2 regions of the Streptomyces longisporus genome follow, and region 2 is predicted to be linked to the other one. Evidence: riboswitches for the same ligand, from Rfam matches in the RefSeq annotation. Region 2 holds a riboswitch; the other holds the start of a gene.

What was found. A riboswitch is a leader RNA that binds a small molecule or an ion and turns the genes downstream of it on or off. The one in region 2 is predicted to bind ZMP and ZTP.
Region 1: another riboswitch for ZMP and ZTP. It lies ahead of ABD355_RS17890 (bifunctional 5,10-methylenetetrahydrofolate dehydrogenase/5,10-methenyltetrahydrofolate cyclohydrolase); the one in region 2 lies ahead of ABD355_RS05285 (phosphoribosylaminoimidazolecarboxamide formyltransferase).

The regions. Positions count from the first base shown of each region.
Region 1 is NZ_BAAASG010000008.1:174,599-178,851, forward strand. Features, by position in the region: gene ABD355_RS17885 (CU044_5270 family protein) at 1-619, shown strand, start outside; gene ABD355_RS17890 (bifunctional 5,10-methylenetetrahydrofolate dehydrogenase/5,10-methenyltetrahydrofolate cyclohydrolase) at 620-1,468, opposite strand; ZMP/ZTP riboswitch at 1,491-1,574, opposite strand; gene ABD355_RS17895 (nuclear transport factor 2 family protein) at 1,819-2,184, opposite strand; gene ABD355_RS17900 (hypothetical protein) at 2,357-2,650, shown strand; gene ABD355_RS17905 (type III PLP-dependent enzyme) at 2,735-3,943, opposite strand; gene ABD355_RS17910 (IucA/IucC family protein) at 3,940-4,253, opposite strand, start outside.
Region 2 is NZ_BAAASG010000002.1:818,711-822,963, reverse strand. Features, by position in the region: gene ABD355_RS05290 (IMP cyclohydrolase) at 1-362, opposite strand, end outside; gene ABD355_RS05285 (phosphoribosylaminoimidazolecarboxamide formyltransferase) at 420-1,574, opposite strand; ZMP/ZTP riboswitch at 1,606-1,690, opposite strand; gene ABD355_RS05280 (helix-turn-helix transcriptional regulator) at 1,760-4,253, shown strand, end outside.

The DNA of each region.
Region 1 (4,253 bases), on a different contig from region 2:
ACATGTGCAGTCCTGGAGCCTCGGCATGAGCGACGACAAGCCCCCGATCACGCTCCCCGAGGAGCGCGTCGTGCGCTGGCAGGCCGACGGCAGCCACACCGAGCTCGTGGTGGCGACCGACCCCCGCCACCCCGGCCGGCCGGTCCTGCGCGACGACGGCGATCCGCACCTGGTGGAGGACGGCCATGTCATCAGTAGCCAGACCTTTCCGCCCAGCTGGAGCGACGCGCCGCCCGAGTCGCCCCCGCCGAACGACACGGCGCGGCTGCGGGCCTATCTCCAGGAGGCCTCGTACACCCGCACCAGGCTGACGACCCCCGAACTCCTCGACGCCGTAGGGGCGTTGCTCGACCACTGGACCCTCGGCGCCCGCGAGTCCGCGACGCTGGCCCGGCTTCTCGCGGGCACCGAGGGGCTGCGGCCGGTCGGCCAGGTCACGGACCGGCTCGGGCGGAGCGGCCAGGCGTACGAGTACGAGGGCGCCGGTTACCGGCGGATGCTGATCATGCAGCCGTCCACCGGTGCGGTCCTCGGCCTGGAGACCGTCTTCACCAGGGCGGAGCCGGAGTACGGCGTCAAGGCCGGCGACGTCATGGACTACAGCGCCTGGATGCCCTGATCACACCCCGAGCTGCCGGGCGGCGGCAGCGACGGTCTGCTCCAGCAGCGTGGCGATCGTCATCGGACCGACACCGCCCGGCACCGGAGTGATCAGCCCGGCCCGCTCCACGGCGGAGTCGAAGTCGACGTCGCCGACGTTGCCCGGGTTGTAGCCGGCGTCGATCACCACCGCGCCGGGCTTGATGTCCTCGCCCCGGATCAACCGCGGCCGCCCCACGGCGGCGACCACGAGGTCCGCCTCCCGTACGACCGAGGACAGGTCCCGGGTACGCGAGTGGCAGTACGTCACCGTGGCGTCGCGGGCGAGCAGCAGCATGCCGGCCGGCTTGCCGAGGATGGCGCTGCGGCCCACGACCACGGCCCGCTTCCCGGACGGGTCGACGCCGTACTCGTCGAGCAGCCGCATGATGCCGCCCGGCGTGCACGACACGAAGCCCGGCAGGCCGAAGCTCATCGTCGCGAAGGAGGCGAAGGTGACGCCGTCGACGTCCTTCTCGGGCGCGATCGCCTCGAACGCGGCCCGCTCGTCGATGTGCTCGCCCATCGGGTGCTGCAGCAGAATGCCGTGCACACCGGGGTCGTCCGACAGGGAGCGCAGGGCGCCGACGAGTTCCTCGGTGGTCGTGTCGGCGGGAAGTTCCACCTGGCGCGACTCGATACCGGCCTTGCGGCAGCGGTTCCGCTTCATCCGGACATAGGTGACGGACGCGGGGTCCTCGCCGACCAGGACCGTCGCCAGACAGGGCGCCGTTCCGGTCCGTTCGGTGAGGTCGGCCGCCCGCTCTGCGGTGTCCGCGACGATGCGCCGGGCAAGGGAGGTGCCGTCGATGAGCCGGGCCTGGGACATGATCCACTCCTGGGCTGGTGTGACGTAGCGCCCAGGCGCACGGCATCGACTCTGCGTGGCCGCTTCCCGGTGGTGCTCCACCTCAGCGCCAGTCACGGCCCGCCCTCAGACTAGCCGAGCCGCCACGACGGTCAGGAGCCGATTTCACCGGTGCAGCACGCGCCGCCTTCGCGCGGCGGGAAGCCGGCGGGACCGCCTCGCTCTCAGCACCGACCGCAGCAGGGCCATCGAGGCCAGTCGTTGTGCCATACGGGTCCGAGGCCGGGCCGGACGCCCTCGCCCCAGTGCCGCACGGGCCGAGAAGGTCCAGGTCAACCGAGAGGTGACCTGAACCCTCGCGGTTCTGCCTCCTACTCGTCCCATGCCTGGATCAGAACCTCTTCGGCGATCTTGCCGTCGCGCAGTGTGATCATCGACTCGGCCAGGACCCGCGTCCCGTCCGAGTACTGGCAGGACTGGCTGTAGGCGGCATGGTCGCCCTGAATGATGCACTGGTCCACTTTGTGTGTCATGTCACGGCTGTAGATGTCTTCGAACATCGCGCCGATCTCCTGACGACCGCGCAGAACCTTGGGCTGGCTGGGCTGCGTGTTGCGGTCCACGATGCGTATCTGCGCGTCGTCCGCGTAGAGCGACAGAAGATCCGCCGCAGTGTGTCCTTCGATCCCCTTGCGCAGGGTGTCCGCGCTGAAGCCGGGAGTTGCCGTGGTGCCCATGATGACCTCCTTCGAGGGCCGCGACCCGAGGAGCTGCGGGCCGCGAAGGACCTCTCCTTTGAGGCTCCTCCGCCGCGGCAGCCTCGGCAAGCGCAGCCGGAGCACTGCCCCTGATGGGTGAGTGGCGGGGCGCGGCCGTGACCGCCGCAGGCCCGGTGACGTTGTGGGAAGCATGATCTCAACACGACGTATCGTCGCCGCCGTTGGTCTCGCCGCAGGAATCACCGCCCTTGCCGCGCCGCTTGCCTGTGCGTCCGACGCGACCATCCAGAACAAGGACGCGAGCGAGCTCAACCCGATCTCCACGCTCGACTCGCTCGCCCAGAGCGGCATCCCGGCGGAGCGCAGGGCCGAGGTGCCGCGCCCCTCCGAGCAGCTGCAGCACCTGAACCGCCTCAACAACCTCGAGCAGCTGGACCGGGTGGCCCGCATGGGAGCCGCAAGCGGGTTCCCGGGGGCCCTGTAACACGCCGACGCCGCATCGAACGTCCGCGCACAGCGAAAGGGCCGCCCCTCTCCGGGCGGCCCTTTCGCTGTGCCGGTGACCTGATCACAGCCCGGCGGTTGAAGGGTGAAGGAAGTGGAAACCGGGCCGGGGGTGCATCAGGAAGTCGTGGTGGGAGATGTTCCACGCGTAGGCGCCCGCGAGCGAGAACACCACCCGGTCGCCCGCCCTGAGCCCCGGCGCGGGGACCCGGCGGGCCAGGACGTCCTTCGGTGTGCACAGCTGCCCCGCCACGGTGACCCGGTCGCCTTCGGCGGCCGACCGCGGCCACGGGTGCGGCCAGGCGTCCACCGTCAGCACGGAACAGGGCTGGTCATGCCCCTTCGTCGCCGGGGTCCGCAGATGATGGGTGCCGCCGCGGACCACCGCGAAGTCCTCGCCGTGGCTGCGCTTCACGTCCAGCACCTCGGTGGCGTACCAGCCGCAGTACGCCGTCAGCGCCCGCCCCGGCTCGATGCGCAGGGTCAGCCCGGGGTGCGCCTCGGTCAGACGGGCGAGCCCGCTGCCGTACGCGGTCCAGTCGAAGCGGCGCTCCGGATCGGTGTAGTCGACGGTCATCCCGCCGCCGACGTTCACCTCGGCGAGCGGAACACCGAGACCCGTCACCCAGGACACGATGGACTCGGCCACCGCCAGCTGCTCCGTCGCCTCCAGGCCGCTGGCCAGGTGCGCGTGAACACCCCGTAGTTCGAGGTGCGGATACATCCCGTCGGCGAGCGCCCGGACGACATCGACGGCCTGCGCCGGATCCAGGCCGAACGGGGTGGGACGGCCCCCCATCGCCAGTGAGCTGCCCGCCAGCGCCCCGTCCGCGACCGGAAGATTGACGCGGACCAGGACCGCCACCCGTCGCCCCGGCGCGCATGTCCGCGCCAGCTCGGCCAGCATGCGCAGCTCGTACTCGCTCTCCACATGGAAACGCTCGACGCCGAGCTCCAGCGCGGCCCGCACCTCGTCCGGCGTCTTGCCGGGACCGCCGAAGGCGAGCGGCCGCTCCGGCACCGCCTTGGCCACATGGGCGAGTTCACCGCCCGAGGAGACCTCGTAGCCGTCCACGTACGGGCCGAGCGCGCCGAGGATCTCCGGCTCCGGGTTGGCCTTGGCGGCGTAGTACACCTCGACCCGCTCCGGCAGTGCGGCCCGCACCGCGGCGGCATCGGCCCGCAGCGCCGCCAAGTCGTAGAGGTACGCGGGCAGTTCGGTGGCGGGCAGGGACAGGACGCGGTCGCGGACCGCGGGTGTCGGGTCGGTCATCGGGGGCTCCCGGTCGAGTCGCGCAGGATGTCCTCGGCGAGCGGGGACGGCAGCCGGACGTAGCCGGCGTCCCGGTCCGCCTTGCGCTCCCAGCGGGTCAGCAGATTGGCCTTGGCGGGCAGTGGCACCCCGGCGAGGAGGGCGGCGAGCCTCGGTGGGCAGCCGTGGCGGTCGGCGTACCTCTGCAGCGTGGCGCGCACCCGGGACCACAGGGCCGCCTCCGCCTGCGGATGCAGGTCGGCGAGGGCGGCGAGCAGCTCGGCGATGTGGTTGACGAGCAGGCAGTAGACGACCCGGTCCCAGCCGCGCT
Region 2 (4,253 bases):
GTGAGGCGGGAGGTGCGGATCGGAGGGTCGGGTTCGTACTCGAAGCCGCTGAGCGCCTCGGTCGGCGAGGCTCCCGCCCTGAGCCGTTCCGCGGCCTGGGACACCTGCTCTCCGTTGCCCAGCACCAGCCATTCGCTCGTGGTCGTGGCGGCGGCGTAGTGACGCAGGGGATCGCGCTCCCCGGGAGTGAGCGGGCCCACCACGAGGTCGTCGTCGATCAGCCGCAGCGCGCGGTCGCGTGAGGCCGGGCTGCGGCCGGTGAGGAAGTAGCCGCCCAGCACGGCCCCGGAGCGGGTGCGGGCGCACAGGACTCCGCGGCCGGGGTAGGGGTTGGCGGCCAGCAGGTCATGAACGGTGAGCATGCTGATGAGCTTTCTGGTCGGTGCGAGGGCGTCGGGTTTGGCCTGACGGGGCGTTGCTCAGTGGTGGAAGAGCCTGAGGCCGGTGCGGACCAGGCTGATCCCGTGCTCGCGGCAGGCGTCCTCGATCTCCGTGGAGCGGATCGATCCGCCCGGCTCGGCGATGTAGTCGACACCGTGCCGCTGGGCGTGGTCGACGTTGTCGCGGAACGGCAGAGCTCCGTCGGAGACGAACGAGACCCCCTTCAGACGGGCCGTCCACTCGGCGCGGCTGCCGGCCGTGAACTCCGGCACCGGCTGCGCCAGGGCAGCGGACAGCCTGGCCCTCTCGTCCGCCGTGAGGTCCCCCTCGATGAACCGGAGCTGCCAGTTGATCCGGTCCTGGCGCCGGACGCCCGGCCCGAAGGCGAGCGCGCGCACCGCCGGATGGCGGCGCAGCCACCAGGTGCCGGCCTTCGCCCCCGCCAGCCGTGTGCAGTCCACGCGGGACTGCTGCCCGGCGCCGATGCCCAGGGTCGCCCCGTCGCGCAGATAGCACACGGAGTTCGACTGCGTGTGACGCAGCACCACCAGGCCCAGCAGAAGGTCTTCCGCGGCCGTCGTGGGGAGCGCGCCGCACACGACGTTCTCCAACAGCGTTTCCGCACACGGCACTTCGTCCCGCTGCTGACTCAGCCGCAGACCGAAGAGCTCGCGCGTCTCCCGCTCCGGCGGCACAAAGGCCGGATCCGCCTCCAGGACGAGGAAGCGGCCGTTCTTCTTCCTGCCGAGTCTGCCCACGGTGCCCGGCGCATAGCCGGGCGCGATGATGCCGTCGCACACGACTTGGGCCAGCAGTTCGGCGAGCTCCTCGTCGACCGGGTGCGAGACGGCGGCGAAGTCGCCGTAGGACGACTTCGGGTCGGCGTCCCGGGCGCGCAGATACGCACTGGTCAGGGCGCCAGTCTCGGCCCGGTCGACGCCGTGCAGCTGTGCCGTCACCTCGTCGACGGGCCCGGCCACGGCCGCACCGGCTGGTGAGACGTGCTTGAAGGAAGCGGCCGCTGGCCGGCCGAGGCAGCGGCTTGCCTCCCGCACCAGCTGCCAGCCGTTCAGGGCGTCGAGCATGTTGATGTACGACGGTCTTCCGTGCACCACCCGAACCGGCCACCGGCCGGGCCGCACCGGCGTGGCATCCGCACTCTGCTGCGGGTTCATTCCGTACCGCAGATCCACGTCATGGCCTCCTCAGCGGGAACATCACCGACGGAGGCGCCCAGGCGGTCGACGCTCACGCTGAACCACGGCCGCTCCCCGGTGGTCGTCCACCCTCGCCAGTCGCGGCCGGACCCGACTCTACCGGCAACATCCGACCGGCAGGACCCGTCATCCCGCCCGGCTCCGGTGGCAGAATCGGCGGCGTGGACCGGGGGATCCTCGAGCGCGAGCCCGAGCTGGCACAGCTGGCCACGGCCGCACGGGAGGCGGCCGACGGGGCCGGTTCGGTGGTGCTCGTCTTCGGCGAGGCAGGAATCGGCAAGTCGAGCCTGGTGAGGGCCATGCCCGAGCGGCTCCCCACGCAGGCCCGGGTGCTCGTCGGACAGTGCGACGACCTCGCCACCCGGCGCCCCCTCGGGCCGTTCCGCGACCTCGTCGGCAGCGTCGGAGCCGAACTCGCCCGCGCCGTCACCGAGGGCGGCGACCGCCACCGCGTCTACGAGGCCCTGCACGGCGAGCTGGCCGTGACCCCGCACCCTGCGGTACTCGTCGTCGAGGATGTGCACTGGGCCGACGAGGCGTCCCTGGACGCCCTGCGTTTCCTCGTCCGGCGCATGGAGCGGCTGCCCGCCCTGCTCGTCCTCACCTACCGCGACGACGAGCTGAGCCGCGGACACCCCCTGCGCCACCTCCTCGGCCAGGTCTCCCGCGCACCCCGCGTGCACCGCCTGCCCCTGGCCAGGCTGTCACTCGCCGCCGTCCGCACGCTCAGCGCGGCCGGCCGCCTCGACCCCGCTCAGGTCTACGAAGTCACGTCCGGCAACCCCTTCTTCGTCGCCGAGGTCCTCGCCTCCGGCGGCACCGGGGGAGTGCCCCCGACCGTCGTCGACGCCGTGCTCGCCCGGCTGCGCGGACTGGAACCGGCCACCGTCGACGCACTGGAGCAGCTCGCCGTCGTCCCCTCGGCGGTCGAACGCCCGCTGGTGGATGCGCTGCTCCACGACGGGGTGACCGTCCTTGCCGCGGCCGAGCAGCGCGGGCTGCTGGCCGTGGCACCGGAACGGGTGGCGTTCCGGCACGAGTTGATCCGGCGGGCGGTCGCCGACTCCGTGCCCACCGCCCGGCGCATCGACCTCAACCGCGGCGTCCTCGCGGCCCTCGTCGCCCGGCCCGGCTCGGATGCCGCCCGCATCGTCCACCACGCCGCCCAGGCCGGCGACCAGGACGCCATCGCCCGCTACGGGCCCGACGCCGCTCGCGACGCCGCGGGAGCCGGTGCGCACCGCGAGGCCGCCGCCCAGCTGCGCCTCGTCCTGCGGCAACGGCACCGCTATCCTCCGCCCGACCTCGCCGACCTGCTCGAACGCTATGCCGTGGAGAGCTACACCATCGCCGACTCGACTGCCGCCGTCACCGCCCAGCGCGAGGCGGTCGCCCTGCGCCGCTCCCTCGGCGACACCCTCGCCCTCGGCGCCGACCTGCGCTGGCTCTCCCGTATCCACTGGTGGGCCGGGGACGCCGACGAGGCGCAGGAGGCCGCCCGCGAGGCCGTCGCCGTCCTGGAACACGCTGGCGACGACCGGCTGCTGGCCCTTGCGGTCAGCAACATCGCCCAGCTGCGCATGCTGTCCGACCGCTATCCCGAGGCCGTCGAACACGCCGAACGGGCCATCGTGCTCGCGCAGAAGACCCAGGACGCGGCGATCCTCTCGCACGCCCTCAACAACATGGGCACGGCCCGCTGGCGCGGTGGAGATTCCGGCGGCCGGCACCAGTTGGAGGAGAGCCTCGCGGTCGCCCTGGACGCCGGTGAGGTCGAGCACGCCTGCCGTGCCTACGCCAACCTCATCTGGACCCTGCTCGACCACCTGCAGTTCGCGGAGGCCGACCGTTTCCTGCTCCCGGCCATGGACCTGGCCGACCGCGCCGAACATCTGGGCTTCCTCACCTACCTCCATGTCGAGCTGGCCATACGCCGGCTCGCCGCCGCCGACTGGGACGAGGCCGAGCGGCACGCCGAGTTCGGCATCCACGACTTCCTGCCCGCGCGCTGCCCGGCGCTGACCGTCCTGGCCCGGGTGCGCACCCGCTGCGGCCGGCCCGGCGCCGACGAACTCCTCACCGAGGCCCGCGAGATCGCCGTACGCACGCGGGAACTTCAGCGCACGGGCCCCGTCGCCGCCGCGCTCGCGGAGGCCGCCTGGCTGCGCGGCGACCACGCCGCCGTCGTCGAGGCCGTCGCCCCGGTGCACGCCCAGGCCCGCCACCTGGCCGGTGTCCCCTACCGCGCCGAACTCGGCTACTGGCTCACCAAGTCCGGGCACCCCGTCCCGGCGGACGACTCGGGGCATCCGTATGCGCTGCAGGCTCGCGGGCAGTGGCGGCGGGCCGCGGCCCTGTGGCACACGGCGGGCTGCCCCTACGAATACGCCGCCGCCCTCGCCGAGAGCCCGGAGCCCGCCGACAAGCTCACCGCCCTCGCCCGGCTCGACGCGCTGGGCGCCGAGCCGCTGGCCCGGCTGGTCCGCGCCGAACTGCGCGGCCTCGGCGTGCGCCGCATCCCGCGCGGCCCGCTCGCCGCCACCCGCGGCAACCCTGCCGGTCTCACCGAACGCCAGCTGCAGGTGATCCGGCTGCTCGCCGAGGGCCTGACCAACTCGGAGATCGCCGCCCGGCTCGTCGTCTCCGTCCGCACCG